Regions from separate parts of the Bacillus sp. LR--39 genome, predicted to be linked through region 1. Evidence: a T-box and tRNA genes for the amino acid it is inferred to sense, from the RefSeq annotation. Region 1 holds a T-box; the other holds one or more tRNA genes.
The links. The T-box of region 1 lies ahead of tyrS (tyrosine--tRNA ligase). A T-box ahead of a tRNA ligase gene usually reads a tRNA of that ligase, here a tRNA-Tyr.
Positions count from the first base shown of each region.

Region 1 (15,277 bases):
TGAGGCGGCCGTATTGTAAGCGTGAAGAAAGGAATCGTCCTCTGTGAAAGCATCCAGCGGAATGTTAAAAGAATAGCCGTAGCCTTGCCCGCTTCCTTTTTCCAGTACCTGTCCCGTCCCGGGAAATAAATAACGCCCGGTCTCGTGAAAAGAAACAGTGCAGACATCAGACCTGTCGTAAAACGTAAATTGAACGCCGTCGCCGTGATGGGCGTCTGTATCAATGTATAACACTTTTGCCCCGTAGTTCTTCTGGATGTATTGGATGGCCACGGCGCTGTCATTATAGATACAAAAGCCTGAGGCTCTGCCGCGGAAGCCGTGGTGAAGGCCGCCTCCTAAATTGCAGGCGTGCCTGGCTTGTCCCGTCATGACATAATCAGCCGCTGTTAAGGTGCCGCCCACCAGAAGTGACGCGGCTTCATGCATGCCGGCAAAAACGGGGGTGTCTTCCGTTCCGAGACCGTAGCTTTCTCCTTCTGCGGCAGGGAGCCGGCCCGCACCCGCTAGTTCCACCGCCTGTATATAATCCTCCGTATGAACGAGAGCCAGCTCTTCTTTAGCGGCCGTGCGCGGAGTGACGATGTCTCCCTCGTCAAACGCGTCCGCCGCCTGAAGCAGATCGTATGTTAAAAGCACGCGCTGCTGATTGAACGGATGATCCTGATGAAATTGATACGTCTGATAAGAAGGCGAGTAAACAAAAACGCTGTCTCTCATGGCTGATCCCTCAAATGTTTCGGCCATAAGACATTGTATCCGGCTTCTTGAACGGCACGGATAAAAGGGAGCGGATTCATCGTCTTCACCCGGAAGACGAGAATGTTCGACCCGGCGGAATCATGGGGATAGACGAGCACACTCAGGATTTGCAGCTGAAGATCACGGCACATGCAGCTGAGATCAGCAAGGCTTTTTGTCATATCCGTCACCAGGATTTCCACCTGTGATCCCGGCTGGGCCGCGCCTGTCAGGCTGACGAAAGTCCGGAGCACGTCAGTTTTCGTTAAAATGCCCGTCAGCTTATGGTTTACCGTAATCGGCAGACAGCCGATGCCGTGCTCATAAAAGGAAGCGGATATTTCTTCCACAAAGTCAAGCGGATGAGCGCAGATGACATTCCGCTTCATAATGGTCTCCACTTTGTTTGTCAGAAACACGCCGCGTTCCTTTTGTTCAAAGCTGCCGGGGCCGGCCTGTTTAATGTCTCTGTCTGTGACAATACCGATGACGTGCAGCTCGTCGTCGATGACAGGGAGATGGCGGATATGATATGCCTTCATTTTACGGACGGCTGTTTCAATGGAGTCGTGTTTTGAGACGGTGATGACGTCCCGTTTCATGATTTGTTCTGCAATCATCTTTTTATCCCCTTTGTATGTCAGTCAATACATAAATCGCTGATAAAAACGAAGCCTGTCGAACTGTTCAATTGACTCCTGACTGACGTGCCTGCCGATGCGGGCCATCAGACAATTGGCCGGATGAGAGCTGATTTCCGGTTCATCCGTTGCGAACCAGACAAGACCCCCGGCATTCATCATCTTTTCCATGATCTTTCTGTATTCCCACACATCTTTTTTCATTCCTTTTAAATCCCAATGCCAGTAATATTCCGTCGTCATGATGATGTACCGTTCCATCTGTTCATCCATCATGCTGACTGTCAGCAGCGTTTTTCCGACAGAACAGCCCCTGTAGCCGGGAGCGACCTCGATCGCCCCGAGTTCAAGGAGGTCTTCCATATTTCCGTCAGACCACCGTTCAAGCGGATCAGGATATAAATACGTCACATAGCCGATAATCGTCTGTCCGTCCCTGGCGATAATGATCCGACCTTCAGGAAGCCCGGCGATCTCGATTAACGCTTTGTGCTGTTCATGAGGAAGGCGAAAGGCTGTCAGGCCTTCATGAAACTCATACTGTGCTAGGTCCTCTGGAGGTACGGGCCCTTCTACTAAAAGAGGGCCGGCTGCTGTCTGAATTGATGAAGAATGGTACGTTTTATGATGTTTCACTGATTCACCGCCTGTCGGTTCTTAATAAAAACACATCTCTTTTAAGCATAACAAAATATAAAGCGTTTTCAATAGTGTTGTAATTTATATTTTAAAAATTGAGAAAACTGTGAACATCTACTATAATTAGTCTATAGATAAGCAAAGGGGGATGTTGCATGAATTTGAAAGCGTTGCCGGCGGAAAAGGGGAATTATCATCTGCGAAATTATGAGGAAACGTACCGCAGCTTCGATTGGAAAGAGGTCGAAGCGGAGTTTTCCTGGCATCAGACGGGAAAGCTGAATGCCGCGTATGAAGCGATTGACCGTCATGCCGAATCATTTCGAAAAAACAAAGTAGCGCTGTATTACAAGGACGCGAACCGGGATGAAAAATACACATTTAAAGAAATGATGGAGGAATCGAACCGGGCGGGAAATGTACTGAGACGGTATGGAAACGTGGAAAAAGGGGACCGCGTTTTTATTTTCATGCCGCGTTCGCCGGAGCTTTACTTTATCATGCTCGGCGCAATTAAAATCGGTGCGATCGCCGGCCCTTTATTTGAAGCGTTTATGGAAGGCGCCGTCAAAGACCGCCTCTTGAACAGCCAGGCGAGGGTTGTCGTGACGACACCTGAACTGGCCGGACGGATTCCGGCGGACAGCCTGCCCGACCTCGAGCATATTTTCATTGTCGGCGGCAGCAAAGAAGCGGGAGATAAAATCATCCATTATGATAAAGCGGCTGAGGGAGAAAGCACGAGACTTGATATTGAATGGATGGACAGAAGAGACGGCTACCTGCTTCACTACACATCAGGATCTACCGGAACGCCCAAAGGTGTGCTCCACGTTCATGAAGCCATGATTCAGCAATACCAGACCGGCAAGTGGGTGCTTGATCTTAAAGAAGACGATATTTACTGGTGCACTGCGGACCCGGGCTGGGTGACCGGGACGGTGTACGGGATATTTGCGCCGTGGCTGAACGGAGCGGCGAATGTGATCGTCGGCGGCAGATTCAGTCCGGAAAACTGGTACGGCACGATTGAGAAGCTCGGTGTCAGCGTCTGGTACAGCGCTCCGACGGCTTTCAGAATGCTTATGGGGGCCGGAGATGAAATGGCATCCAAATTTGACCTTACTTCACTTCGTCACGTCCTGAGTGTCGGAGAACCTTTGAACCCCGAGGTCATCAAGTGGGGACATAAAGTATTCGGCAAGCGCATCCACGACACGTGGTGGATGACAGAAACGGGCGGACAGCTCATCTGCAATTATCCTTGCATGGAGATCAAGCCGGGTTCAATGGGAAAACCGATTCCGGGAGTGGAAGCGGCGATCGTTGACAATCAGGGAAATGAGCTTCCGCCGTACCGAATGGGAAATCTCGCCATTAAAAAGGGCTGGCCGTCGATGATGGATTCCATTTGGAACAACAAAGAGAAATATGATTCTTATTTCATGCCGGGCGGCTGGTATGTTTCCGGAGATTCTGCTTATATGGATGAAGACGGTTATTTCTGGTTCCAAGGCAGAGTCGATGATGTCATCATGACATCCGGCGAGCGCGTCGGCCCGTTTGAAGTCGAAAGCAAACTTGTTGAACATCCGGCGATTGCCGAAGCCGGCGTCATCGGAAAGCCGGACCCTGTCCGGGGAGAAATTATTAAAGCGTTTATCGCGCTCAGAGAAGGGCATGAGCCATCCGATCAGCTGAAGGAGGACATTCGCCTCTTTGTAAAACAGGGGCTTGCCGCGCATGCAGCACCGCGGGAAATTGAATTCAAAGATAAACTTCCGAAAACAAGGAGCGGAAAGATTATGAGACGTGTGCTGAAGGCGTGGGAGCTGAACCTGCCGGCAGGCGACCTGTCCACAATGGAAGATTAAAGACGGCGTTGACATCGTATCTTATTTATGTTAAAAATGAGTAAGCTTCATACGAAAAGGTTTTGATTGAGACAAGTAGGGTATCTGATTGTTCAAGAGAGCTGATGGCCGGTGAAAATCAGCACATAAGATATGCCGAATACACTCATGAACCGCTTTTGCGAACAAAGCCCTTCCAAGGCTTTCAGTAGTGAAAGAACGGACACGGTCCGTTATCAAAAAGAGTGATAAAAGCTTTTTTATGCTTTTATTAGTAGGGTGGTACCGCGATTATATCGTCCCTTCGTTTTAAACGAAGGGGCGTTTTTTATTTTCATAAACAAAGGAGCAGACAAAATGACTAACTTATTAGAGGATTTATCATTCCGCGGCTTAATCCAGCAAATGACGGATGAAGAAGGACTGAATAAACAGCTGAACGAAGAAAAAATCCGTTTATACTCAGGGTTTGACCCGACGGCTGACAGCCTGCACATCGGACACCTTCTGCCGATATTGACACTGCGCCGTTTCCAGCTTGCAGGCCACCATCCGATTGCGCTTGTAGGCGGCGCGACGGGACTGATCGGCGATCCGAGCGGCAAAAAAGCGGAACGTACGTTAAATACTCAGGATATCGTTGTCGAATGGTCGCAAAAAATTAAAAATCAGCTTTCCCGATTTTTAGATTTCGAGGCCGGAGAAAACCCCGCTGTCATAGCGAACAACTTTGACTGGATCGGAAAGCTGAGCATCATTGAATTTCTCCGCGACGTCGGAAAGAACTTCGGAATTAACTACATGCTTGCGAAAGATACTGTAAGCTCAAGGATTGAAACCGGAATTTCTTACACGGAATTCAGCTACATGATCCTGCAATCCTACGATTTTCTGAATCTGTACAGAGAAAAGAACTGCAAACTCCAAATCGGAGGCAGTGACCAGTGGGGCAACATCACGGCCGGTCTTGAACTGATCAGAAAATCTGAAGAAGAAGGGGCGAAAGCTTTCGGTCTTACCATTCCGCTCGTCACAAAAGCTGACGGCACGAAGTTCGGCAAAACGGAAGGCGGAGCCATTTGGCTTGATAAAGAAAAAACATCGCCGTACGAATTCTACCAGTTCTGGATCAATACAGATGACCGCGACGTCGTCAAATACTTAAAATACTTCACTTTCTTATCAAAAGAGGAAATTGAAGCTTATGCTGAAAAAACGGAGACGGCTCCTGAGAAAAGAGAAGCGCAGAAACGTCTCGCTGAAGAGGTGACTGTTCTTGTACACGGCCGCGAAGCGCTTGAGCAGGCCGTTCATATCTCCCAGGCGCTGTTCAGCGGCAATATTAAAGAGCTTTCTGCTCAAGACGTCAAGGTAGGATTTAAAGATGTACCTTCGTTTGAAAAAGACCGCTCTGAAGAACTGTCTTTAGTAGACGTGCTTGTGGAATCTAAATTGTCGCCTTCAAAACGGCAGGCCCGCGAAGACATTCAAAACGGAGCTGTTTACATTAACGGCGAGCGCCAGACGGACATCGGGCATCTTCTGACTGCGGAAGACCGCATTGAAGATCAATTTACCGTACTGCGCCGCGGAAAGAAAAAATACTTCCTGATCACGTACTGAAAATAAAAAGCAGTCCGGCCGCTCAATGCGGCAGGCTGCTTTTTTATGTTTTGTGAATACTGCACGGGGAAATGAGTACAGTACATAGTATAAGCAAAACAGGGAAGGGGTGCTGCGCCGTGAATTTCATGTTTACCATTGCAAAAGAAAGATTGCAGCGGGATCATTGGGAACAGCAGCAAAGCATAAACGCCGAAGCCAAAGCCGAGGAATCAGAGACGGAAGAAGAAAATCCGACATCATAAAGGGAAAGCCTCCATTCTGCGGAATGGAGGCTTTTGATTGTCACCATATCAGCCTGACGGCGGCCATCAGCACGACTCCTGTGATGACCGTGATGGATAAGCTTTTTGTCCGCATTGCGCAAAGCAATGTCGGGATGAGAACGATCATGGCTTGCCAATCAAAGGTCAAAGCGCTGTTTGTTTTCACAATCATGCTTTCCGTTACCAGAGCCGTCAAAATGCAAAGCGGAATAAAGGAGAGCCATTTTAAAGCCAATTCAGGCATCTGAATGTTCCGGACAAATATAAACGGAACAATGCGCGGCACGAGCGTAACAATCATGCAGCCGAGTATAATCCAGATCATTTGTGTGCTGATGCTCATTTGTCCGTCACCACCCCGATCGTTGCCACAATCACGGTTGAGGCGATGACCGCGATGTGTGACGGGACGAAATACGATAACAAGACCATAAAAATGATCATATAGAGAATTAAGGAGAGGCTGTGCTTCAGCTTTTCCGAAGCGGACGACTGCAATTGCAGCACAAGCAGCGCCGCAAACATAGCGGGCAAAGCAAAGTCCAGGCCGAGCGCGTAAGGATCAGATATCCATTGTCCGAGAAGCCCGCCCATCACGCAGGAAATAACCCAGCACATGTAAGCGGTTATATTGAGGCCGTTCATCCACTTATCGTATAACCTGCCGTTCTGAGCCGCTTTGTTCACCGCTACCCCGAAAGATTCGTCAGTAAGCAAAGCCCCGAAGCCGATATTTTTCAGCAAAGAGTATTTCGTGAAATAAGGCGCGATGGTCAGGCTCAGCAGAAGGTGCCGCAGATTGACGATAAACGTCGTTAAAATAATGGCGGAAATCGGACTCCCGGAAACAAGGAGTGAGCAAATAATAAATTGGGCGGCGCCGGCATAGACACACAAGGATAACAAACAAATTTCAAGAATGCTTAGATGAGAGGCAACGCCAACGATGCCGAAAGCAAAACCGATGCTCATATAGCCCAGCAGCGTAGGCACACAATCCCGCACCCCCTGTAAAAACGTATCGTTCATTTCCCGGGAAACGGCGGTTTTTTGCACTTCTGTGTTAATCATTTTTTATACTCCTTTCATAGAGATTATAATGATAACGACTAATGAAAAAATCAAAGAAAATACGGTTCACATTTATATGAACCGATTTCCGGTGACGACATGAAATAACGAATGGTTTTGTTTCATCAGGCCTTCAACTTTCTCAGCCCCTACTTCTTTCACAAGCTCCGCGAACATCAGATCGTGCCTCATATATTCCATAGCCACGAGAACGAGAGCGGGATCTTCTGATTTAATGGCCCAGGCATTCGTCTGCGGAGAAAAATTGGCGATTAAGACTTCTTTATTATCTCGGGCAGCTATCGTTAATCTTCCGCCCATCCGTTTCTCCGCCACTTCAGGAGACATATTATGATGTGTCGTATTTCCGAGCTTCACTTCCGGAGGGCCGAACACAATCGAAAAGACGGGCAATTTTTCGGCGGCGCGTTTGTTAGCGGCTTCTTGAATAAAGGGAATCTGCTGTTCCCAGACAGACAGCCACAACTCTTCCTCGGCTTTTTCAATCATATCCTTCATCTCATTGATGACATGATCATTCGTGCTGATGCGGCGGATGACATTCATCTCCTGCTCGCTTTCCAGTGCCAATAACTTTTCCTCAAGGTAGCCGAATGAACTCTCGAAATCGTGCCGGAGCCGGTCGATTAATTCCTTTCCGGCCAGCGGGGCATATGTAACCGGATCAGACGGCACAATATGGACAGCGCCTTTATCAACTAATTTCCCCAATACTTCATAGATCATTGAGCGGGGGACGCCTGACCTTTTGCTGATTTCATATCCGGTAACAGGCGAGTGTTTCAACAAGCCGATATATGCTTTACATTCATATTGAGAAAATCCAAATTTCTGTAATTCTTTCAGAACATCCTCCATAAACATCCTCCGTAGTGGTTATTCATGAAACTACTATAATGTAAGCGGTTATATCTTGTCAATGGGACTTGAGTGCTGAAAGAAAGTTGCACCTGTTTTGTCGCTTTCCAACTTAGTTTATGGCCAGTTACATGTATGGCTTTTGTGAAAAACGTTGCCGTAGACCCACACGAATGCCGTTTGATACGATAAATTCAAGAAGTTAAAAAGAGGAGGATCACGGTGGAAAACACCTCTAAAATCGCTTTTTTATCGGTTATAAGCAATTCCCTGGTCGTCATGCTCAAAATAGTGGTGGGGATAATAACCGGATCTGTCGCGATACTTTCTGAAGCTATTCATTCTTTTTTAGATTTGATCGCCGCCTTCATCGCCTTTATCTCCGTCAAGATTTCAAAAAAGCCGGCTGATACAGGGCATCCGTACGGTCATGGAAAAGTCGAGAATCTGTCGGGGACTATCGAGACGATTCTGATTTTTGCGGCAGGGATTTGGATGATATATGAATGCGTTCAAAAACTGGTCAACCCCGCGCCGGTTCATCTGCCTGTATTGGGAATTGTTGTGATGCTTGCGGGGGCTCTCATTAATTTGATCGTTTCGAAGTTCGTAAAAAGAGAAGCCGAAAAGGTTAATTCCGTGGCAATGAAATCAAATGCCCTGCATTTACTGACTGACGTGTACACATCATTAGGCGTAGCGGCAAGCCTTTTGGTCGTTACCTTAACGGAGTGGTACATACTTGATCCCATTATAGGTATGGTGCTGGCGGTGTATATCATATATGAAGCGTTTAAGTTAATGAAAGAAGCATTCCCGCCGCTGATTGATACCCGTTTGTCGGAAGAGGAAGAAAAAACAATTTTAAAGATTATTGAAACATTTCAACAGGAATTTATTGAAATTCATGATTTTCGTACAAGACGCTCCGGCCCGCAGGAGTATATTGATTTTCACCTGGTCGTAGCATCTCACGTGACGATTAAAGACGTGCACGACCTGTGTGACCGCATTGAAAGAGATATTACGAATGAATTCAAACAAGCACAGGTAATGATTCACCCCGAGCCGGAGAGCGAGAGGAAGAAATAAATCGATCTTATGTTTGCGTTTGTTCCCGGCAAAATGTCTTCTTTACAGAAAGGCCCGTCTACACGGGTCTTTTTGTTGTGTAAATGACCATTTCTCGCTCATATGAGAGAGAAGCTTATACACGTGAGGGGTTCATTTCATACGTTATGTTGTAAAGAAAAAGGGAGGTGAACAGAATTGAACGCTATTTCTGTTAAAGAAATTGAACATGGAGTTGCCGTTGCGGAAAGAGAAGGTTTAGGGGAGTATTTATACCAAGAACCGGTTTCTAAAAAATGTTCGCGCCGTTCCCGCAGCAGAAAACGGACACACCGTTCTCGCAGCAGAAGACGGAGCCATCACCGGACACACCGCTCCCGCAGCAGAAGACGGACGCATCACCGGACACACCGCTCCCGCAGCAGAAGACGGACGCATCACCGGACACACCGTTCCCGCAGCAGAAGACGGACGCATCACCGGACACACCGTTCCCGCAGCAGACGGTCCCATCAAAAACGTACCCGCAAACGCTGTTTTAAATGCTGACTGCAGACTCTGTTACAAGTAACGGGGATCTGCTATAATGGCAAGAGAACTGCATAAAAGATCCGGTATTCATCATCTGCGGACACTGAACTGACAACATGGCGCTGTTTGTTCGTGTCCGTTTTTTATGTCAAAAAAGATGCCGGAGGATAAAAAGGAAGGGATGACGCCGAATGAAGCTGAATGAGGATTTTTATAACTCTGCAGGAAAGACAGTCTCTTTGCCAAACATAAGCAGCAAGCTTTTGCATATCACGGACAGCGGGCATATCAGCGTTGACTTCATCAGCATAAGCAGGCTGCGGAAGGCTTCAAAAATCGCGATCTTAGGTGACAGCGTCGCTCGGGGGCTGCGTGCGGAATACGGCTTTGGTGACATTCTGAAAGACCGGACAAACGCTAAAATAACCAATCTGTCTGTCAGCGGCGTTAATATGAGCAACAACGGAAGCGATAACATTTATCAGCAGGCGCTTAAAACAAAGGGACATGATGTCATCATTGTCCAGGGAACAGATGATGATTGGTGCAACCACATTCCCATCGGCACAGATGAAAAGGATATCACCACATTTTACGGAGGCTTCTGCCAAGTGATCCAGCAGCTGCGGAGCGGAAATAAAGGCGCGAGCATCATTGTGGTGACCCCAACGAGACAAGCAAAAATATCAAAAGGAAAAATCGTCCGCCGTGATACTGATAAAAATAAACTGGGCCTGAAGCTGGCTGACTATGTGAAAGCCCAAAAAGAAGCCTGCACACTCCTCTCTGTCCCGTATGCCGATCTGTTTGATACCGATCTCATCGACCCGTATAATCCCGCTTTCCGCAGCATGTGCATGTCAGAAGGTCTTCATCCGAACGAGAAAGGGCATCAAATCATATTTCAGGAAATCTGCCGGAATTATTATTACTATTATGGGTAACACAGCGCTAACAAATTATTTTCGGCTTTGCTTTTCTAAAAGCTCAATTATTCTTTGAGATGCGTGTTTTTGCGCTCTCAAAAGCGAGACGATATTACCGGTAAAACCGATTAAAATGATAAGCAGCAAAATGATCATCCACATAAGTGAACCTCCCGTCGGGTTTTAAAACATCCTCTCTTTATTTTACTTATTATGGATGGGCCGGAGAATAGGTCTAAACGAACGGTGTTTCTTTAAGAGTCCATAAAAAAGCACAGACTGAACGGGTCTGTGCTTTTTTCTCTTATTTCAGCAGGTTCAATGATTCACGATTAAAGGCTTCCAAATCGTCAGGTGTTCTGCTCGTTACGATGTTATGGCTCACGACGACTTCTTCATCTTTATAATGTGCGCCGGCATTGATTAAGTCTTTGCGGATGCTGCGGAATCCCGTGATATCTTTTCCTTTAAGAAGGTCGGTATCAATCAGCAGCTGCGGGCCGTGGCAGATTGCGAAAACGGGTTTCTGATTTTCCACGAATGCTTTAGTGAATTCACCCGGGCGGTCATCTCCGCGCAGAAGATCCGGTGAAAAGCCTCCGGGAATCAATAACGCATCGAATTCCTTGGCGTCTGCGTCTGAGATCGCTTGATCGATCTTTACTTTCTCACCGTGCTTGCCCGTCACTTCTTTCCCTGCTTCCAAATCTATTGTCACCACACTGTGGCCCGCTTCTTTAAATGCTTCCGCCGGGCTTGTATATTCAATATCCTCAAATTGATCTGTCATCAGAACTGCGATTTTTTTGCTCATACATCATGCCTCCTGTGAATTTGTATATGACAAGAATATCAGGCAGATTCCCGCCTCACAACGTATTTGCTTATGAAAAAAGACTCCTCTGAAAAAGAAGAGCCAAAAGGTACGGAGGTCTGCTGAAACTTACGTGTTTAACCTGAGATAAGGCAAGAAATCGAACCAATTACTTTTTGTGTCTTTTTTTATTCTTTTTACACCCGCATTTCCCCGGATCTCCCGGATCAATGACTTCGTGAATTGTTTCTTCCTGATAAACGTGGCGGGGAACATAACGGATATGCTCTCTGTTAATGTGTTTGATGGGATGGACGTAAACCACTTCTTTGTCAGTATACTTGTCAGTCACAATATACTTAGGGTCACAGTAATACACTTTCGATTTTTTACCCATTCATCTCACCTCCCGTACTTTATTAAATGCTGACAAGGAGGATTTTGCATCGGACAAGTACACCGTGGCAAGTCCACAATTTTTCATATGCAATTTCGTTTTTCTGGTTTTTCCTGAATCCGCCTCAAATTGGAACGGTTAACCCTTTTTGAGCGGGGAAATCTATAAAAAAGAATTCAAAAACGATTCTTTTCTCAGGTCAATCGAGATGCATACATCTTTAGGGGGATTTCAGAATGCTCGATGAAAAAACGATTGAAATCATTAAAAGCACAGTGCCGGTCTTAGAAGAGCATGGTGAAGAAATCACAGGCCGATTTTATGACCTGCTGTTTCAGCATCACCCTGAGCTGCTGAATATCTTTAATCAGACAAATCAAAAGAAAAAAACACAGCGTACGGCCTTGTCGAATGCTGTGATCGCGGCCGCAGCCAATATTGACCGGCTGGAAAACATAGTCCCCGTCGTCAAACAAATCAGCCATAAGCACCGGAGTATCGGTGTTAAGCCCGAGCATTACCCAATCGTTGGAAAGTACTTGTTAATCGCGATAAAGGATGTGCTAAAAGACGGGGCCGCTCCTGAGGTCATTCAGGCATGGGAAAAAGCATACGGCGTCATTGCAGACGCTTTTATCGGAATTGAGAAGGACATGTATGAACAAGCGGAAACGCAAAAAGGCGGCTGGAAAGACTATAAAGCGTTTACAATTGATAAAAAGGTAAAAGAAAGCAAGGAGATAACGTCGTTTTATTTAAAACCGGAAGACGGACAAGTTCTCCCCGAATTCAAAGCAGGGCAGTATATCAGTGTAAAAGTATACATTCCGGACACGGGCTATACGCATATCCGCCAGTACAGCTTATCCGACGTGTCCGGTAAGGATTATTACCGGATTTCCGTTAAAAAAGAAGGGGTTGTTTCCTCATATCTGCATGACCAATTACACGAAAAGGATTCAATTGAGATCAGCGCTCCGGCCGGGGATTTCGTATTAGACCCTGATTCCAAAAAGAATCTTGTTCTCATCAGTGCCGGTGTCGGAATTACTCCGATGATCAGCATGTTAAAGACGGTTGCCAAAACTCAGCCGCAGCGAAACGTTCTCTTTATCCATGCGGCAAGGAGCGGAGAGTATCATGCGTTGCGGCATGAAGCTGAAGAAGCCGCGGAACACTCATCCGTTGACACCCTCTTTATTTACAGCGAGCCGTCCGAACAAGACCGTTCAGAAAACATTCGTTTTCGGGAAGGCCGGATTGACAAACAGCTGTTAGAAGAAGTGATGACAGATAAAGATGCTGATTTTTACCTGTGCGGATCACCGTCGTTCATTAAAGAAATGAAAAAGCTGATATCTGAATTCAATACACCGCCGGAATCCATTCACTATGAATTATTTGAACCCCAGCTGAGTATGGTGTGACGGAAGAAGGAAGGCCGATTTTAAGCACCCGAATTGGGTGCTTTTTTATTCTCTTGCGAGGAAAGTTTGCTGCTCAACATTTTATGTTAAGCTTGCTTAATTAATGAAATAAAAGACACATGGCTCGCGCATCAAAGAGTACGGGCTTTTTGTCAACCGGGAGCGGCAATTTGACGATTAGAGAATGGTATGAGGCAGCGCTTCGATACAATTATTACTCACAGTTATTACTCACTTATCCTGCTGATCGAATTTTTGGTGTGCGAGAAAAAAACGGTGCGGCTGCAGGATTCGGAAGAGGTGCTGAATTTTTATTTACAAGAGAAATTTAAAGACGGGATGAACGCTTATTTGTTGGTATACGAACAACGGATTTAAAGGAGGAAACAGTATGAGATTAATCAGTTTAGATCATATAAAGAGATAAACTTGTCATAGACACGACACAGTACGGTTACTTTGCGGTTATTCTATCCAATGGAGCTGCAAGGATGGCTCCGCTCCCCACATACAGGGAAACAAAGATAATTACAAATCATGGCAAGGTCACCCGCGTTAAAAGGGACGAAGGCTATTTCTTCTATGCATACTGCACATGGCTTTTTTTCTGATAATAAGACGCTCCCTATTTCCACGCTATCTCCTCCTCAGCGCCAACAGGCTTTCCGTCTTGGACTTGTATCCAATTAAACAATTCTGGAAAGCAGGATGAGTCCCTATTTCTTTGTGATTCCTTAATATAAAAACAATATCTCGCAATAGCAAGCAATAGGAACGATAATTAAATTGGATTGCAGCATACTATCCGATAAATCTCCGTCAAACAGACTGGACAGAAAGCACCAAAAAGAATATTTGCACACAGAATACTCCTCTTTTTACATCATAATAGATAGTATTCAATAATCCATCTCTAATTTGTTTTTTAGACAAAAAAGAAGAACCAGTCACGCATCAGCAACTCGTTCAATTTTTGTTAGGATCAGAATGATTTTAAGTACTGTTGTACTTCAGTTTCCCCTTGCTTATTAAATTCTCATTTCTGGCTTCAGCCGCTTAGGCATTATTAAGAAAAGTAAAACTCAAAACTGATGTTACTAAAAGACTCAATGCGATTTTTTCATTTGTTTCTCCTTTTTTGGAATTGTGGTACTATTATCCTGTAATTACTTTAAAAGGACAAGTCAATGCGTTTTTTGGAGGTTGTTTATGACGAACGAGTATAAAAAGCCCATTTTATTTACAGTTTCTGCATTGGTGATCATTTTCCTAGTGTTTTTCTCATTAAAAATCTATAACTATTACAATCTCGAATATCCTAACTGGGAAGGTAAAAGTAAGGATCACAACTGGGAAGTAGTCTTTAAAAAGAATGAAGATACTCCAAAAGAGTTTAGCGGGGAGATTCTTTGGATTGGCGATAAAGATAAAACTGATAAAACTTATATAGAATCCATAACAATAATGAAAGATAATAAAGCACTTCTTGATTCTTCAGATTTTAACAGCGATATCCCTATGAAGGATTATTCAGGTGGTACGTTTAGCGATGGATCAGCTAAAGAAAAATCATTTTCATTTTTAGAACGCTTAGAAGAATCTGATCTAAAAGGATCTAAGATAACGGTTCAAGTGAAATGGAAACAAGATAACCAATCATTCAGTACGGAAAAGTTCATTCTTTCAAATAAAACTATATTTAATCACTAAATTTATTGAGTTTATTGTAACCAGTTCTTAATCTGAACTGGGAGAAGATTTAATTAAATAAGTCCAAGACAGCAAGCCTTTGGACTATGATCATTGTACAGAATTACTGTGCTCTGATTGGTGTCCGTTTTTTGTTTTTGGGAAGCATCGATAAAGAAGTGCTGAATATTGCGTAGGGTTCAATCTGAGGGCTTTTCCCCAAAAGTGGGGGAGTCGGGGAATTGGCAAAGGATGAAACGAGCTAGGAGCGGCATATTTAAGGAGAAATAACAGAAGGAAACATATGCAAGATTTAATCATTGAATATAAAAGCGCATTGAAACATGTTAAAAAGATGTACCGGCAGTTATGGGCGGTTGCTGACAGTCTCTTAACCGCTGAACAAAACAGCGATAAAAAGATTATTGGCGGCATGATAAGCGACATTGAATACAATCGAATGGCTGCAGAACGGAAGACAACCCGGCGCCCACCGTGGTGCTGATCGCAGGGATGCGTATAAAAGAACGATCCTTTCTGATCCGCGTTTAATTGATGCGCTGCCGGAAGAATATGCAATCGTTCAGGACCCTGATGGAGAGGCAAGCGATTGGAACAGGGAAAGAATAGCGATCTTTATCTGTACTGACAGACCCCGAGAAAGATATTTTTATCATGCACGCTGTGCAAAATATGTTTATGAAGAAAT
Region 1 covers NZ_JBSIOT010000001.1:93,760-109,036, forward strand. The annotation lists gene ACWHAR_RS00585 (acetoin utilization protein AcuC) at 1-720, opposite strand, end outside; gene ACWHAR_RS00590 (acetoin utilization AcuB family protein) at 717-1,361, opposite strand; gene ACWHAR_RS00595 (GNAT family N-acetyltransferase) at 1,386-2,018, opposite strand; gene acsA (acetate--CoA ligase) at 2,177-3,895, shown strand; T-box leader at 3,949-4,181, shown strand; gene tyrS (tyrosine--tRNA ligase) at 4,232-5,497, shown strand; gene sr7p (small protein SR7P) at 5,617-5,742, shown strand; gene ACWHAR_RS00615 (AzlD domain-containing protein) at 5,783-6,106, opposite strand; gene ACWHAR_RS00620 (AzlC family ABC transporter permease) at 6,103-6,834, opposite strand; gene ACWHAR_RS00625 (TrmB family transcriptional regulator) at 6,907-7,713, opposite strand; gene ACWHAR_RS00630 (cation diffusion facilitator family transporter) at 7,936-8,805, shown strand; partial or broken gene ACWHAR_RS00635 (hypothetical protein) at 8,983-9,033, shown strand; gene ACWHAR_RS00640 (hypothetical protein) at 9,081-9,326, shown strand; gene ACWHAR_RS00645 (SGNH/GDSL hydrolase family protein) at 9,507-10,259, shown strand; gene ACWHAR_RS00650 (hypothetical protein) at 10,275-10,403, opposite strand; gene ACWHAR_RS00655 (type 1 glutamine amidotransferase domain-containing protein) at 10,546-11,055, opposite strand; gene ACWHAR_RS00660 (hypothetical protein) at 11,225-11,452, opposite strand; gene ACWHAR_RS00665 (SWIM zinc finger family protein) at 11,458-11,529, opposite strand; gene hmpA (NO-inducible flavohemoprotein) at 11,689-12,879, shown strand; gene ACWHAR_RS00675 (hypothetical protein) at 13,050-13,211, shown strand; gene ACWHAR_RS00680 (XtrA/YqaO family protein) at 13,371-13,490, shown strand; gene ACWHAR_RS00685 (DUF4944 domain-containing protein) at 14,089-14,589, shown strand; gene ACWHAR_RS00690 (positive control sigma factor) at 15,015-15,277, shown strand, end outside.

Region 2 (15,277 bases), on a different contig from region 1:
CATGTGATTTCTCTTTGTTCGGAGAGTCGCCCCTCCGGTTTGAAGAAATCCTTACGGCTGTGATCTAAATGAATCAGCCGGGAGGCATCCGCCGAAAATTCGATAACCTCCATCCTCGTCAACTAAGCCGTTTTTCGGGCGCTTAGTTCGGGCGCTGTAATTATAAAAGATGCAAACAATCCCGCCTTTCCTGCAAGTGAAAAACAAAGGCTGAACAAGCTTGATTTTACAGCATGTGCCAAGGACGGTCAATTATTTTTTGCCGCCCCGGCATCATGTTTACTATCATATTATGCTGATCGCACTTGTCTTGTTCGCTCTCTGTTTATAAACTTCGCTACTCCGCTCCCATTTCTGTCCGCACGACATCCACGATTTTTGTGACATATTCGTCACAAAGCTCTTTTGTTCTCGCTTCGGCCATCACGCGGACGAGCGGTTCGGTGCCTGACGGGCGCACTAAAATCCGGCCGTCTCCGTTCATTTCTTTTTCCACTTCAGAAATAACGGCCTTCACCTTAGCGTTTTCTTCTACCTTATATTTATCCGTCACTTTCACATTCACTAAGAGTTGCGGGAATTTTTTCATTTCATCCGCAAGTTCTGAAAGGGTTTTGCCGGACGCCTTCAGCGTATTCACAAGCATGATCGCGGACAAAAGACCGTCGCCGGTAGTGTTGTAATCAAGGAAAATAAGGTGCCCCGACTGCTCGCCGCCGACATTATAGCCGTCTTTTTTCATCGCTTCTACGACATAGCGGTCGCCGACTGCCGTTTGAACGCTTTTGATTTCTTCTTTTTCAAGCGCTTTGTAGAAACCGAGGTTGCTCATCACGGTCGATACGACGGTATCATCCTTCAGACGGCCTTCTGATTTCAAATACTTCGCGCATATGTACATAATCTGATCACCGTCGACGATGTTTCCTTTTTCATCAACGGCAATGAGGCGGTCGCCGTCGCCGTCAAACGCAAGGCCGATATCGGCGTTTTTTTCTTTGACGAAAGCACTCAGCGCTTCCGGGTGTGTAGAACCGACGCCATCATTAATGTTCAATCCGTTCGGAGACGTCCCCATTGTAGATACGTCAGCATCGAGATCGGCAAAAAGGTGCGTCGCAATAGAAGAGGTCGCACCATGGGCGCAGTCAAGCGCTACATGAATGCCTGTGAAATCTTCGTCCGCCGTCTGCTTTAAAAATTGCAGATACTTTTGAACGCCTTCAAAATAATCGTTTACAAGCCCGAGGTCCGCGCCTGTCGGTCTCGGCAGCTTATCTTCCGGTTCATCCATGAGACGTTCAATCTCGGCCTCCTGCTCATCAGAAAGCTTAAAGCCGTCCCCTCCGAAAAATTTAATTCCGTTATCCTGTACGGGGTTGTGAGAAGCGGAGATCATGACGCCCGCCTCAGCATCCATGGCTTTCGTTAAATAGGATACCCCCGGCGTAGAAATAACGCCGAGGCGCATCACTTCAGCTCCGATCGATAAAAGTCCGGCGACAAGGGCTCCCTCCAGCATATGTCCGGAGATACGTGTATCACGGCCGATCAGCACTTTCGGGCGCTGCTTATCTTTGGTCAGGACATAACCGCCAAAACGCCCAACTTTAAAGGCCAGCTCTGGCGTAAGCTCGCTGTTGGCAACACCTCTTACACCATCTGTTCCAAAATACTTGCCCATTTTGTATCGCTCCTTTTTCATTCTGTTGAAGAAGAATCAGCGCTTGATCCGTCTTCATCCTGGTCTTGATTTTGATCCTGGTTTTGACTTTTATTCTGATCGCTGTCAGTGTCGTCTTCCCGGTTCTTGTTCTTGTCTTTGTCTGCGTCTCCGCTTGTGCCGTTCTTATTGCCGGAATCAGCGGAACCGCCGTTATTTTTATTTGAACTTGTGTTTTTCTTAGAAGTCAGCTTAATCTTAACCGTGTCTTTTGACAGGGACCATGTGACGTTTTGCGGGCCGTTTACTTCAAGCTTTACAGAGTGCTCTCCGTCATCCAAGTCCGAGACATTGGCATACAGTTCAATGTCCGACTTTTTCAGCGCCTTAATGTTGGCGGGAGAGCCTTTGGCCGTAATATTTATCGCCTGCGATTCAAGATCGAGAAACTCAATCTGCTGTGAGCCTCCCAGTCCGACCGTCTTGATTCCGACATTGTCAAAATCCTTTTTGTCTTCACTGTCCACTTTAACATGAAGCGTGATTTTTTCCGGTGATACCTTAGTGACACCCTTAGGAAGCGGGATATCGGCATTGATATCGGTATCTTTATCAATTTTGCCTAAATCAAGAGATACGCCGTCAATAAATTCAAGTGAATCCAGCACATCCTGCGGGCCGTAAACCGTCACCTCACTCGGATTCGAGTCAATGCTCGCAACGCTCACCCCGTCCGGAAGACTTCCCTTCCTTTCGATTTTGAAAGGAAGCTTTTTGCTCGGACTGGCTACGGGAACCGTCACTTTAATGACTGACGGTTCAACATCAACAGGAAGTGCGTTGCCGTCTTTGTCATAGACGGTCACTTTCACTTCCTTTTCAATGGTCTCATTTGCATTTTCAAGGTTCACGGATGCTTTGACAAGTGAAATGTTATCAATCACATTTTTCGAACCTGTAATCTGCACGTTTTTCGGGCTGATAATCGGCTGCTGAGGGGTGTATCCCTTTTTCATTTTGCTTTTATTGTAGTATTCAACTTCCACGGGAAAACTCTCAGCCGTTTTTTCCTGAATCGTAACCGTCGTGACTGACGGGTTAATGGAGACCGTCAGTCCGTCCGATACGTTTTTCGCCTTCAATTCGACCTTATGAGTCCCGGTCTTCAGCTTATTCATATCGGCGTATATCTCAAAATTCTTCGTCTGTCTCGCCTTTTTCACCGCGCTTGTCGAGCCTTTAATCGTGACATTTACGGTCTGGGGCACGCCGGTGACAACATAGTTCGCTTCATCATAGTATGCTTTTACAGGAATATCAGTAAGCGTAGCCTCGTCAGTCGTTGATGTCGGAAAAAAGGATTCCCCCGGCTTTTTCGGAGTCGGCGCCTGGTTGTTGTTAACCGCAACGTAAAGCAGCAGCGCAAAGAGCAATGCAATGATCTTTACAGCCCAGCGGTTGTTTAAGAATTTATCCATTTTTCTTGCCCCTCCAGTACCAGCGGTTAGAAGAAGTATCTCTGGCGTTCTTCTTAAACTCGGCTTCAAGCATTTCTTTCAGTGCTTCTTCCGTCAATTCTCTGTGAAGGTCTCCGTTTTTGGCCACACTGATGGCGCCCGTCTCTTCAGATACAATAATGGTTAAGCTGTCCGTCACTTCACTGATGCCGACAGCCGCTCTGTGACGCGTCCCCAGCTCCTTTGAAATAAACGGGCTTTCAGAAAGCGGCAGATAACAGGCAGCCGCCGCAATCTCGTTATTTTTCATAATGACCGCTCCATCATGCAGCGGTGTATTCGGGATGAAGATATTAATCAAAAGCTCCGAGCTGACCTGCGCATTAAGCGGGATGCCCGTCTCAATATAATCACCCATTCCCGTATCGCGCTCAATCGCGATGAGTGCGCCGATGCGGCGTTTTGCCATGTAGCTGATCGATTTTGTAATCGCTTCAATTGTCTTATGCTGCGCTTCCTCCACGGGGGTTCCGCTCCTGGAAAAGAACCGGCCCCGTCCGAGCTGTTCAAGCGCCCGTCTCAGCTCAGGCTGGAATATAATGATGATCGCTAAAAATCCCCATGTTATCGCTTGGTCCATCAGCCACTGAAGCGTGCTGAGTCCCAAATATGAACTGGCCATCCGGACCAATACGATGACGACGATTCCTTTTAAAAGCTGAACCGCCTTCGTCCCGCGTATGACCATGATTAATTTATATATCACATACCAAACAAGGAGAATATCAACGGCATTGCCGAGGTATTGCAAAAATGGGATGTCCTCAAAAGCCATTTCCTCGTCCTCCAAGAATTCAGTCATTTCGTTTTTCTGTTATGAATTGTGCTGCATGAGCAATATGTACATCATATAGCGTGCTCATTATACCACATTTTGATTTCTCAAGTGAAATGAGCCAGCGCGGCGATGCACAAAAAAAAGAGTAAAGCGATTATACGCTTTACTCATCTTCATTCGGGTCCAAAGCGCTCACGACGCCCTGGCCCGCCGATTTCAGTTCGTACCAGACCCAGTCAAACAATTGGTTAATCTCTTCAATCTGCCCGGTGACTTGTCCGGCTGAGGCCATGTATTTTTCTCCGTTGACGACGGTCACATTGCCGTCGACTTTTCCTTCAATGAACAGCTTGCCGTTTTTTACTGTGACATCGCCCTTTACAGTCTCGCCTTCAGGGACGGTGACCGTGTGATTCTGCACGACAAGGTTCGGCTGTTTGGACACACTGAAATTGTGGTCATTATGCCAGCTGTTGAAAAAACCGCCGCCCATTAAAATCACAAAAACCGCTGCGGCTGCAATCATCGGATGAGTTTTGATCCATCGTTTTACAGAAGCGCGTTTTTTCTCTTTTGGAAGATTCGCCATAACTTTGGCAGTAAAATCAGCAGGGGCCGTGACATGCGATGTGCTTCGGACGAGTGCTACGGATTTCTCCATTTCATGAAAATGCCGTTTGCAATTCCCGCATGACTGCAAATGTTGTTTTAATACGTTTTCATCTTCAGGAAGGATATCTCCATCAAGATGCTTATGCATAAGCTGCACAATCTGTTCAGGACAGCTCATTTCATCACCCCACTTAAAGATCCCTCAATTGTTTTCTAAGAGCCTCTCTGCCTCTGTGTATCCTTGTCTTGACGGTGCCGACAGGGATATTCAGAATCTCCCCGATTTCAATTAAAGAGAGTTCGTCAATATACTTTAATACAATAACCGTTCTGTACTTGTCAGGCAGCTTTAAAATCTTTTTCTGAATTGTGTCCGACAGCTCCAATGACAATACGGCGTCTTCAGGGAGAACCCCGTCCGCGGCGATCTGCGAATACATCGTCAGCCCTTCTGCTCCCGCTACTTCTGCGTCCAGATAGTAATCAGGCTTTTTCTTGCGGATTCGGTCAATGGTCAGGTTGGTCGCAATTCTGTAAAGCCACGTTGAGAACTTTCTGTTGATATCGAAACTGTCGATATTGACATACGCTCTGATAAAAGCTTCCTGCGCAATATCTTCCGCCTCGTGAACATTGCCGAGCATGCGGTAGCAAAGCTGGTAAATCTTATCTTTATAAAGGTCAACGATTTCTGCAAACGCATTTTGATCGCCTTTTTTGACTTGCTTGATTCTTTTTTTAATCAGGTTTTCCATGTTTTATCTTACCTCTGCCCTTCACCGGTCTGTATCTATACGTTGTTTGTTTTAAAAGGTTTCATTTTTTTATTACATTTATTTTACCAAATTTCAGGCAGGGTGTAGATGAAAAATACAGAATATACTGCCTTAACAGCAGCTTAAAAATAGTATATCTGATGAACAATCAGAAATTGAAGCAAAATGCTGATAAAAAAAAGACACCTTTATGCAAAAGGTGTCTGAGACTGGGCTAGCTGGATTCGAACCAACGCATGACGGAGTCAAAGTCCGTTGCCTTACCGCTTGGCTATAGCCCAAAAATGGTGGAGGGGGGCAGATTCGAACTGCCGAACCCTGAGGGAGCGGATTTACAGTCCGCCGCGTTTAGCCACTTCGCTACCCCTCCGTATTTTTTTGTAAAACAGTGCCGGCCAGAGGACTTGAACCCCCAACCTACTGATTACAAGTCAGTTGCTCTACCAATTGAGCTAGGCCGGCAAATATGGTGGAGGATGACGGGCTCGAACCGCCGACCCTCTGCTTGTAAGGCAGATGCTCTCCCAGCTGAGCTAATCCTCCATATGACCCGTACGGGATTCGAACCCGTGTTACCGCCGTGAAAGGGCGGTGTCTTAACCGCTTGACCAACGGGCCGTTGTGTCCGCGTCGAGCTGACAAAAGTTATTATATACAGGTTGTACCCCATTTGTAAAGAGAAAAATTATTTTTTTTATTTTCAAACTTTTTTACTCGTTTTTTAACTGAAAAACTCATCCCTCCTCTCTTATTTCATTTATGATGAAAGTATCAAAATATTGAAGGGAATGGACACAGATGATCTTAGTCAGCTCTTGTCTCGGCGGTATCGAATGCAGGTATAACGGCTCTCACGCCGCTTCGGAAAAAATCCGCAGACTCGTAGAAGAAAAGAAAGCTGTTATGGTCTGCCCCGAACTTTTGGGCGGCTTCACCACTCCCCGCGAACCGGCGGAAATCATCGGCGGTACGGGCGAAGACGTGCTGAACGGAACAGCAAGAATCGTAACGGCATCAGGCGAAGACGTTACGGCTTTATATATGGACGGCGCGGAAAAAACGTTAGCATACGCAAAAGAAATAGGCGCCGCAACGGTCATCCTTAAAGAAAACAGTCCGTCCTGCGGCAGCAGCTTTATCTATGACGGCACTTTCTCAGGAAAAAAAATAATCGGAGACGGCATCACTTCCGCTCTTTTAAAACGGGCAGGCTGCCGTGTTCTATCAGAAGACGAATTGGATCAATTATAAAAAAGGAGAGTAGATATCATGGATGTGGCCCTGTCCTTTTATAAACCGGAGCATGCAGACGGGCTGAACGGGTTTGTGCTGAGTGAAGAAGATAAAAAGTTCACAGCTCTGCCGATAGATGTCCTGCCGCATGCTCTCGTCATCCGGGATCGCTACCCGACAGTCATTTTAAAAGAAGACCGCCCCGTCGGTTTTTTCATTTTACATACCTCAAAAGAAACCATTGCCCCGTATTCGAACAATGTGTCTGCCATTTTGCTGAGTGCGCTGTCCTTACATGCGCCGCATCAGGGAAAAGGTTATGCCAAACAAGCGATGCTGCAGCTCCCCGCTTTTGTCGCAAATTACTTTCCTTGGTGTGATGAAATCGTGCTTGCTGTAAACCATCGCAATCATCGTGCAAAGAACCTGTACCGGTCTTCCGGTTTTATTGATAAAGGCCGTCGCACGATCGGCCCCATCGGCGAACAGCACATTCTGCATCATTTTTTGTGAAAGCGCTTGATTACTTATCTCATTCCTGCCGATTTTTCTTGAAACATATATTCAGAAGCCCATATACTTCAAGTATTAACGACTTGGGAGGGTACAATCATGACAGACCGGCTTAACATTCACAGATTGACCACAGAAACCAGAAATCCGCAGACCGCTTCAATCCATCAAGCAGACACGATGGAAATTCTCCGCATCATTAACCAAGAGGATTTCAAAGTGGCTGAAGCCGTTCAGCAGGTGCTGCCCGATATTCAGATTGCCGTTCAATTCGCCCATCAGTCCTTACGGCGAAACGGCAGGCTGATTTATGCGGGAGCGGGCACAAGCGGCAGACTCGGTGTACTGGATGCGGTTGAATGCCCGCCTACATACAGCGTAAGTCCCGACTCCGTCATCGGTCTGATGGCCGGAGGAGCAGACGCCTTTTTGCAAGCGGCTGAAGGTATAGAAGACAGCGAGGAAACCGGCGCTCTCGATCTCAAAACAATCGGGCTTACCGCAGAAGACACCGTGATCGCCATCGCGGCAAGCGGGCGCACGCCGTATGCGGCCGGTGCGCTGAAATACGCAAAAACAATCGGCGCCAAAACCGTCGCACTCACATGCAATAAGGACTCATTGATCAGCACTTATGCCGATCACAGCATTGAAGTCGTCGTCGGCCCCGAAGTGATTACAGGGTCAACACGAATGAAAGCGGCGACGGCACATAAAATGATTCTGAACATGATTTCCACGGCCGTGATGATCAAAAGCGGCAAAGTGTACGAAAATTTAATGGTGGACGTTCATGTCAGCAACGAAAAATTGAAAGAACGCGCAATCGGCATTATCCAAAGCATCACGGGCGTTCCGTACGACAAGGCAAAAGAAACGCTTGAGGCCGCAGGCAGCCATGTCAAAACGGCAATCGTCATGCTGAAGACGAATTCGGACGAAACACACGCGAAGGCACTGCTCAAAGAATCAGACGGCTTCATTGATAAAGCCATTGAACAGCACCTTTCAAAAGAAAAAGAACGCTGATCGTTCTTTGGTGAAACATAATGTGCTTTTACGAGCCCGCGCCGTTTTCATGATCGGCGCAGGCGCTTTTAGGACGCGTTTCAGGCACAGCTCCCCGGGAAAAATCGTACGGAAAAAGGAGGATCTCCATGAGCAAAGAGGCATTTTATCAGTCACTGGCCAAAGATATCCTGGACAATTGCGGCGGTTCATCGAATATTTCAGGCTTTACCCACTGTATGACACGCCTGAGGATTACGCCTTTAGATCAGGACAAAACGGATATTGAAGCGCTGAAACAGCTTGACGGGGTCATAGGCGTCGTCGAAGCCGAAACACTGCAGATCATCCTTGGCACGGGTGTCGTCAATCATGTCGCCGACGCTTTCGCAAAACTTATGTCATCCGGAAAAAACATTGATTTAAAAGAAGCCGCCTCACGAAAAAAAGCCGATCTCAACAGAAAAAACACCACACCCATCAAACTGTTTCTGAGAAAAATATCAAGCATCTTCATTCCCCTTATTCCCGCACTCATTGCATCAGGTTTAATTACCGGTATTACGAAAGTCGTCATTCAGGCCGGCTGGCTCCCGAAAGAATCCCAAATCGCACTTATTTTAACGGTTATCGGTTCAGGCTTATTCGCATACCTCGGCGTCCTTGTCGGCATCAATGCGGCGAAGGAATTCGGCGGGACTCCCGCGATGGGCGGCCTTGCGGGTATATTGATCCTTAACCCTGAAATCGCCAATATCAGTTTGTTCGGAGAGAATCTGCTCCCTGGCAGGGGAGGATTAATCGGCGTTCTTTTCGCTGCGGTTTTTATCGCTTATACCGAACGGTTTATCAGAAAGTACGTCCATCAATCCATCGACATTATCGTCACGCCTACATTGTCTTTACTTATCACCGGGCTGGTAACATATGTCGTTTTTATCCCTGCAGGCGGTTTTATTTCTGATCTGATTACATCTGGTTTATTGTCGCTGCTGAATGTCGGGGGAGTGCTCTCAGGGTTTGTGCTGGGAGCCGCCTTCCTGCCGCTTGTCGTCACCGGCCTGCATCAGGGCTTGACTCCCGTACATTTGGAATTAATCCGATCAATCGGAGATGACCCGCTTCTTCCGATTCTCGCGATGGGAGGCGCGGGTCAAGTAGGGGCGGCCTTCGCCATTTTTATGAAAACCAAAAAAGCCTCATTGAAAAGAGCGATCGGCGGCGGACTTCCATCCGGTCTGCTCGGAATCGGAGAGCCGCTCATCTTCGGCGTCACGCTCCCGCTCGGCCGGCCGTTTTTGACGGCGTGTTTAGGGGCGGGAATCGGCGGCGCCTTTCAAGCCCATTTTCAGGTGGCTACTTTTTCAATCGGTGTCTCCGGCCTTCCGCTCTCGTTTCTCGTACAGCCGGCTCAAATCGTTTTGTATATCATCGGTCTCTTCATCTCTTACGGGGCGGGCTTTGTCTTCACTTATGCGTTCGGATTTAAGGATGATATGGCTGCTGAATTTGAATAAACCGGGAGGGATCAGAATATGAAAACACTGACAGCCGCCATACTCACAATGGTCATCAGCCTCTCCTTCCTGCCGCAGCACAAAGCCGAAGCCCAATCCAAATTATACGACACAGCAAAGCTCAGAAAGGTTGATCAAATGATTGAAAAAGACATCGCAGCAGGATTCCCCGGAGCCGTCCTCGTCGTCGTAAAGGACGGACGGGTGATCAAAAAGAAAGCATACGGCTACAGCAAAAAATATGACGGGACTACCCTTTTATCCCGTCCGAAAAAAATGAAAACATCAACCATGTTTGATTTAGCTTCCAATACAAAAATGTACGCGGCCAATTTTGCACTACAGCGACTCGTCAGCCAGGGAAAGCTTGATGTGTATCAAAAAGTCTCGGCTTACCTTCCTGATTTCAAAGACGGAAAAAGCGATCCGATTCAAGAAAAAGACCGCATTCGCGTCATCGATGTGCTCCAGCATCAATCCGGTCTGCCGGCAAGCTTTTATTTCTATCAGCCGGACACCGCAGGCCCTTTGTATTCACAAGAACGTGAGAAAACGATCCGTTTTCTCACCCAAATCCCGCTTGAATACAAACCGGGAACAAAACACGTATACAGCGATATCGGTTACATGCTTCTCGGCTGCATCATTGAAAGCATAACCGGAAAAACCCTTGATGCCTATGCGGAACAAGAACTGTACAAACCGCTGAAACTGACGCACACACTGTTCAATCCGCTGCAAAAAGGCTTTAAAGAAAAAGCATTCGCAGCTACTGAACGTTTAGGCAACACACGTGACGGAGTCATCCATTTCCCTCACATCAGGACGTATACGCTGCAGGGGGAAGTTCACGATGAAAAAGCATTTTACTCCATGGGAGGGGTGTCCGGTCACGCCGGGCTGTTTTCCAGAGCTGATGACATAGCCGTCCTTCTTCAAGTCATGCTGAACGGAGGCAGTTATAAACACGTTTCTCTCTTCAATAAAAGAACGGCCGATTTGTTCACAACGGCGGCATCCTCTGATCCGACTTTCGCTCTCGGCTGGCGGAAAAACGGCAGCCCGGATATGGAGTGGATGTTCGGCCCTTATGCAAGCAGGCAGGCATATGGCCATACAGGATGGACCGGCACCATCACGATTATTGATCCCGCTTATAAGCTGGGGATCGCACTTTTGACCAATAAAAAGCATTCCCCCGTCGTCAGTCCCGGTGAAAACCCGAATGTTTTTGAAGGGGATCTTTTCCCCACCGGAAGCTACGGCAGCGTCATAAAAACGATTTATGAAGCCATTGAATGACAACCCATGTCTTTGGTCCAAACTATGACGGCAGGAGGGCACCATCATGAAACTTGTCATCTCAGCTGTATTACTGTTGTTCATTGTTTTCGGCACGCATCATGCATCGACAAAACCGGACATTCCGTCACAGGCGGAACAAGCGGTATCCCGTATGACATTAGATGAAAAATTAGGGCAGATGCTCATGCCTGATTTTCGAAATTGGCAAAAAAAGGGGCAGTCATCACCTGAGGCTCTTACCCAAATGAATGACGAAGTCGCAGGGCTTATTCAAAAGTACCGGTTCGGCGGCGTTATCTTATTTGCAGAAAATGTAAAAAACACTGAGCAAACGGTTCGCCTGACAAATGCCTTTCAAAAGGCGAGCCCTGACATTCCGCTATTATTAAGCATTGATCAGGAGGGCGGCATCGTAACCAGACTTGGTGAGGGCACTCATTTCCCAGGCAATATGGCGCTCGGAGCCGCGAGAAAAACAGCCTACGCGTCCCAGACCGGCGCCATTATCGGCAAAGAACTGAAAGCACTGGGCATTAATACGAATTTCGCTCCCGTTCTCGATATCAATAATAATCCCGGAAACCCTGTCATCGGCGTCAGGTCGTTCAGTTCAGACCGTGATCTGACAGCTTCACTCGGCCTTGCCTCAATGAAGGCTCAGCAAAAGCAGGATGTCGCTGCCGCCGTCAAACATTTCCCGGGACACGGTGACACGGATGTCGACAGCCACTACGGCCTTCCGCTTGTCACCCACAATCAAGAAAGACTGCGTCAGATTGAACTTTATCCGTTCCGGAAGGCCATTCAGGCCGGAGCTGATATGATCATGACAGCCCATGTGCAATTTCCCGCTTTTGACGATACAACCTATAAAAGCAAGCTGGACGGTTCAGACATTCTCGTACCCGCCACACTCTCGAAAAAAGTGATGACTCACCTTCTCCGTGAGGAAATGAGATTTAACGGCGTCATCGTTACGGATGCATTAAATATGAAAGCCATTGCCGATCATTTCGGCCAGGAAGAGGCGGTCGTCATGGCAATAAAAGCAGGAGTCGATATTGCCCTTATGCCGGCCCAAGTGACATCGCTGCAAACGGAAAACCGCTTTGCCCGGGTTCATTCCGCTTTAAAAAAGGCGGTACAAAAAGGGGAAATTCCGCTGCAGCAAATTAACAAATCAGCGGAACGCATCATTTCCCTGAAAATAAAACGAGGGATATATCCCGCACCGAAAGAGACAAATCTGAAAAAGAAGATTGCAAAAGCAAAGAAAACCGTCGGCAGCAAAAATCACCTGAAAGCTGAAAAACAAATCGCGGAAAGATCCGTCACCGTCATACAAAACAAAAACCGCACGCTCCCATTCAAACCGAAAAAGAACAGCTGCGTTCTCATTGCCGCTCCTTATGAAGATCAAACAGCGTCAATGGAACAAACCATTCGGCAGCTCATCAAGAAGAAAAAAATCCGGCCGGTAACCATCAGTAAAATGAACTTCGCCGAGCGCACATTTCATGATGAGCACAAAAAGCTGGTATCCGACGCGGATTACGTGATTACAGGCTCATATGTCGTGAAAAATGATCCTGTCGTAAACGACGGTGTCATTGACGATTCCGTCACAGATCCCGGCAAGTGGACGACTGCATTTCCGCGGGCCGTCATGAAAGCCGCACAATCGAACAAAAAACCCTTTGTGCTGATGAGCCTGCGTAATCCTTACGACGCCGCGAACTTTGAAGAAGCTGAAGCCCTTATCGCAGTCTACGGCTTTAAAGGATATACAGACGGACAATTTCTCCAGCCAAACATTCCGGCAGGCGTTGAAGCGATATTCGGACAGACAAAACCGCAAGGCAGGCTGCCCGCTGACATTCCTTCCGTCACTCATCCGGGAACGACACTCTATCCTTATGGTTTCGGTATCAATCTGAAGACCGGAAAACCGCTTTAAACAGGAGGACAGATCATGAAAACACAAACGGCTGCGCTTCTTGCCGGATTAGTCGTCATCAGTGCTATGACGGCAGTCTCGGCGGCTTCTGACAGAAACCTTCATACCGCCAAGAAACCAAGCATCCAAACAGGCATCGACCGCCTGCTGAAAGATTATAAACAGGAACTGAAGGGAAAAAGGGTCGGGCTGATCACCAACCCGACCGGTGTGAACAATTCATTGAAAAGCAGCGTTGACGTGCTGTATGAGGCACCAGACATCCATTTAACGGCATTATTCGGACCGGAGCACGGTGTCCGCGGCGATGCCCAGGCCGGAGACAAAGTCACATCCTATATAGACGAAAAAACAGGGCTTCCCGTCTACAGCCTGTACGGGGAAACGAGGAAACCGACGCCTGACATGCTGAAAGATACAGATGTGCTGATTTTCGATATTCAGGATGTCGGAACACGATACTACACCTACATTTATACAATGGCCTATGCCATGGAAGCGGCCAAAGAAAAAGGCATTCCTTTTTATGTCTTAGACCGGCCGAATCCGCAAGGCGGACGAAATCCGGACGGCCCGGTTCTTGAACCGGATTACGCTTCATTTGTCGGACTGTATCCGATCCCGCTGAAGCACGGCATGACGATCGGTGAGCTTGCTCTTTTATTCAATAAAGAGTTTCATATTGGCGCCGACCTCACCGTCGTAAAAATGAAGCGCTGGAAGCGGACGATGACGATTGAAGATACCGGTCTGCCGTTCGTCCTCCCTTCGCCTAATATCCCGACCCCGGACAGCATATTCGCATATTCGGCGACAGGACTAATCGAAGGCACAAACGTATCCGAAGGAAGGGGCACGACAAAGCCGTTTGAACTTATCGGCGCGCCTTATATGAAAAGCACCAAGCTCGAAGAACGCCTGAACAGTCTCAAGCTTCCGGGCGTCGCCTTCAGAGCCGCATCATTTATCCCCAGCTTCTCCAAGCACCAGGGCAAGCTGTGCCACGGCGTTCAAGTCTACGTAACAAACAGAAACACATTTGAAGCGGCAAAAACAGGGCTTTCCATTCTGAAAACCATGCATGACTTATATCCAAATGACTTTTCCTTCTTGCCGACAGGCTCTTTTGACAAGCTGATCGGTAACGGCTGGGTACGCAAAAAAATAGAAAAAGGCGCTTCCATTGAAGACATCACCAGCACATATCAACGCCGGCTGAACCAATTCAAAACTCTAAGAAAACAATACCTCATATACTGACAACATTCGTGTTACACGTGTAACATTTTGACGCATTTCACATTTCCGCTTTTTATAGGAAAACATTCATTTATTTGGTACAATTTAAATGATAACAGTTATCATTTAAATGAATGTTTCCTAAAAGGTGGTTTCTCATGAAAAACACATTATTCTTTCAGCCCATTGATATCATCTCCGTAAAAAAAACAGCCGACCTTCTGTCAGAGCATCAGCTCACTGATTCCCCCGTATTGATCTTTCATGTGAAAGGCGAGGGACAAATTGATATCGGAACAGACAGCTTTCCGCTGCAGAAGGAAACGCTCTACATCTGTCCTTGTGATGAGACATTCAATATTGCCCCTATATCGTCAGGCGGCATCCATTTGTATATCGTCAGACTCCGTGTTTTCTCCTATTCATCAGATGATGAAGCGATGCTTCCGGATAATGGGGAAGACATCTTCCACGGACTTCAGCAAATGAATTTACAAACGGTGGATCATTTGACAAGCCGGCTTCAGTCACTTTCTGAAAACGTGCGATCGGCGGATGCATTGCAGAAAATGAAATATACAGCCGACTTTCAGCAGCTGATGTACGACCTTTATGCCGCAAAAGTATGCCATCAAAATAATACGAAAGCGGCGATCGAACAGACAAAACAATTCATACATGCTCAGTCCGACACAAAAATCACGCTCACCCAGCTCGCTCATATGGCGGGAATCAGTCCCAAGCATTATAGTGAAACCTTTAAAAAACTATACGGGCAGAGCGTAACTGAATATATCACAGACATCCGCATAACCAATGCGAAAAAACTGATGGCCAAGGCAAACTGCAAACTGCGGGAAATCGCTCATCAAATCGGCTACCAGGACGAATTTTATTTCAGCCGCATCTTTAAAAAACATACCGGCAGCTCACCTACAAGCTATATGAAAAAAAGGCGCACAAAAATGGCCGCTTACGGAAAAGAAACGATGGGGCATCTGATTCCTCTGCATCACGTGCCTTACGCTGCAGCGCTGCACCCGAAATGGACGGCCTATTATTACAAACAATTCTCTTCTGATATTCCGGTTCACCTGAGTGCTTACCGCTATAATGCAAATTGGGAAGAGAACTTGCACACGCTTTCCCAAGCTGCCCC
Region 2 covers NZ_JBSIOT010000003.1:387,762-403,038, forward strand. The annotation lists gene glmM (phosphoglucosamine mutase) at 338-1,684, opposite strand; gene ACWHAR_RS16830 (CdaR family protein) at 1,702-3,141, opposite strand; gene cdaA (diadenylate cyclase CdaA) at 3,134-3,955, opposite strand; gene rsiW (anti-sigma-W factor RsiW) at 4,122-4,748, opposite strand; gene sigW (RNA polymerase sigma factor SigW) at 4,762-5,325, opposite strand; tRNA gene ACWHAR_RS16850 (tRNA-Gln) at 5,556-5,627, opposite strand; tRNA gene ACWHAR_RS16855 (tRNA-Tyr) at 5,632-5,716, opposite strand; tRNA gene ACWHAR_RS16860 (tRNA-Thr) at 5,736-5,808, opposite strand; tRNA gene ACWHAR_RS16865 (tRNA-Val) at 5,814-5,889, opposite strand; tRNA gene ACWHAR_RS16870 (tRNA-Glu) at 5,893-5,964, opposite strand; gene ACWHAR_RS16875 (DUF523 domain-containing protein) at 6,145-6,597, shown strand; gene ACWHAR_RS16880 (GNAT family N-acetyltransferase) at 6,616-7,092, shown strand; gene murQ (N-acetylmuramic acid 6-phosphate etherase) at 7,192-8,121, shown strand; gene ACWHAR_RS16890 (PTS transporter subunit EIIC) at 8,250-9,617, shown strand; gene pbp4b (penicillin binding protein PBP4B) at 9,636-10,919, shown strand; gene ACWHAR_RS16900 (glycoside hydrolase family 3 protein) at 10,966-12,879, shown strand; gene ACWHAR_RS16905 (exo-beta-N-acetylmuramidase NamZ family protein) at 12,895-14,139, shown strand; gene btr (bacillibactin transport transcriptional regulator Btr) at 14,277-15,277, shown strand, end outside.
Region 2: it encodes a tRNA-Tyr, which carries the amino acid that the T-box ahead of tyrS (tyrosine--tRNA ligase) is inferred to sense. The anticodon was not compared.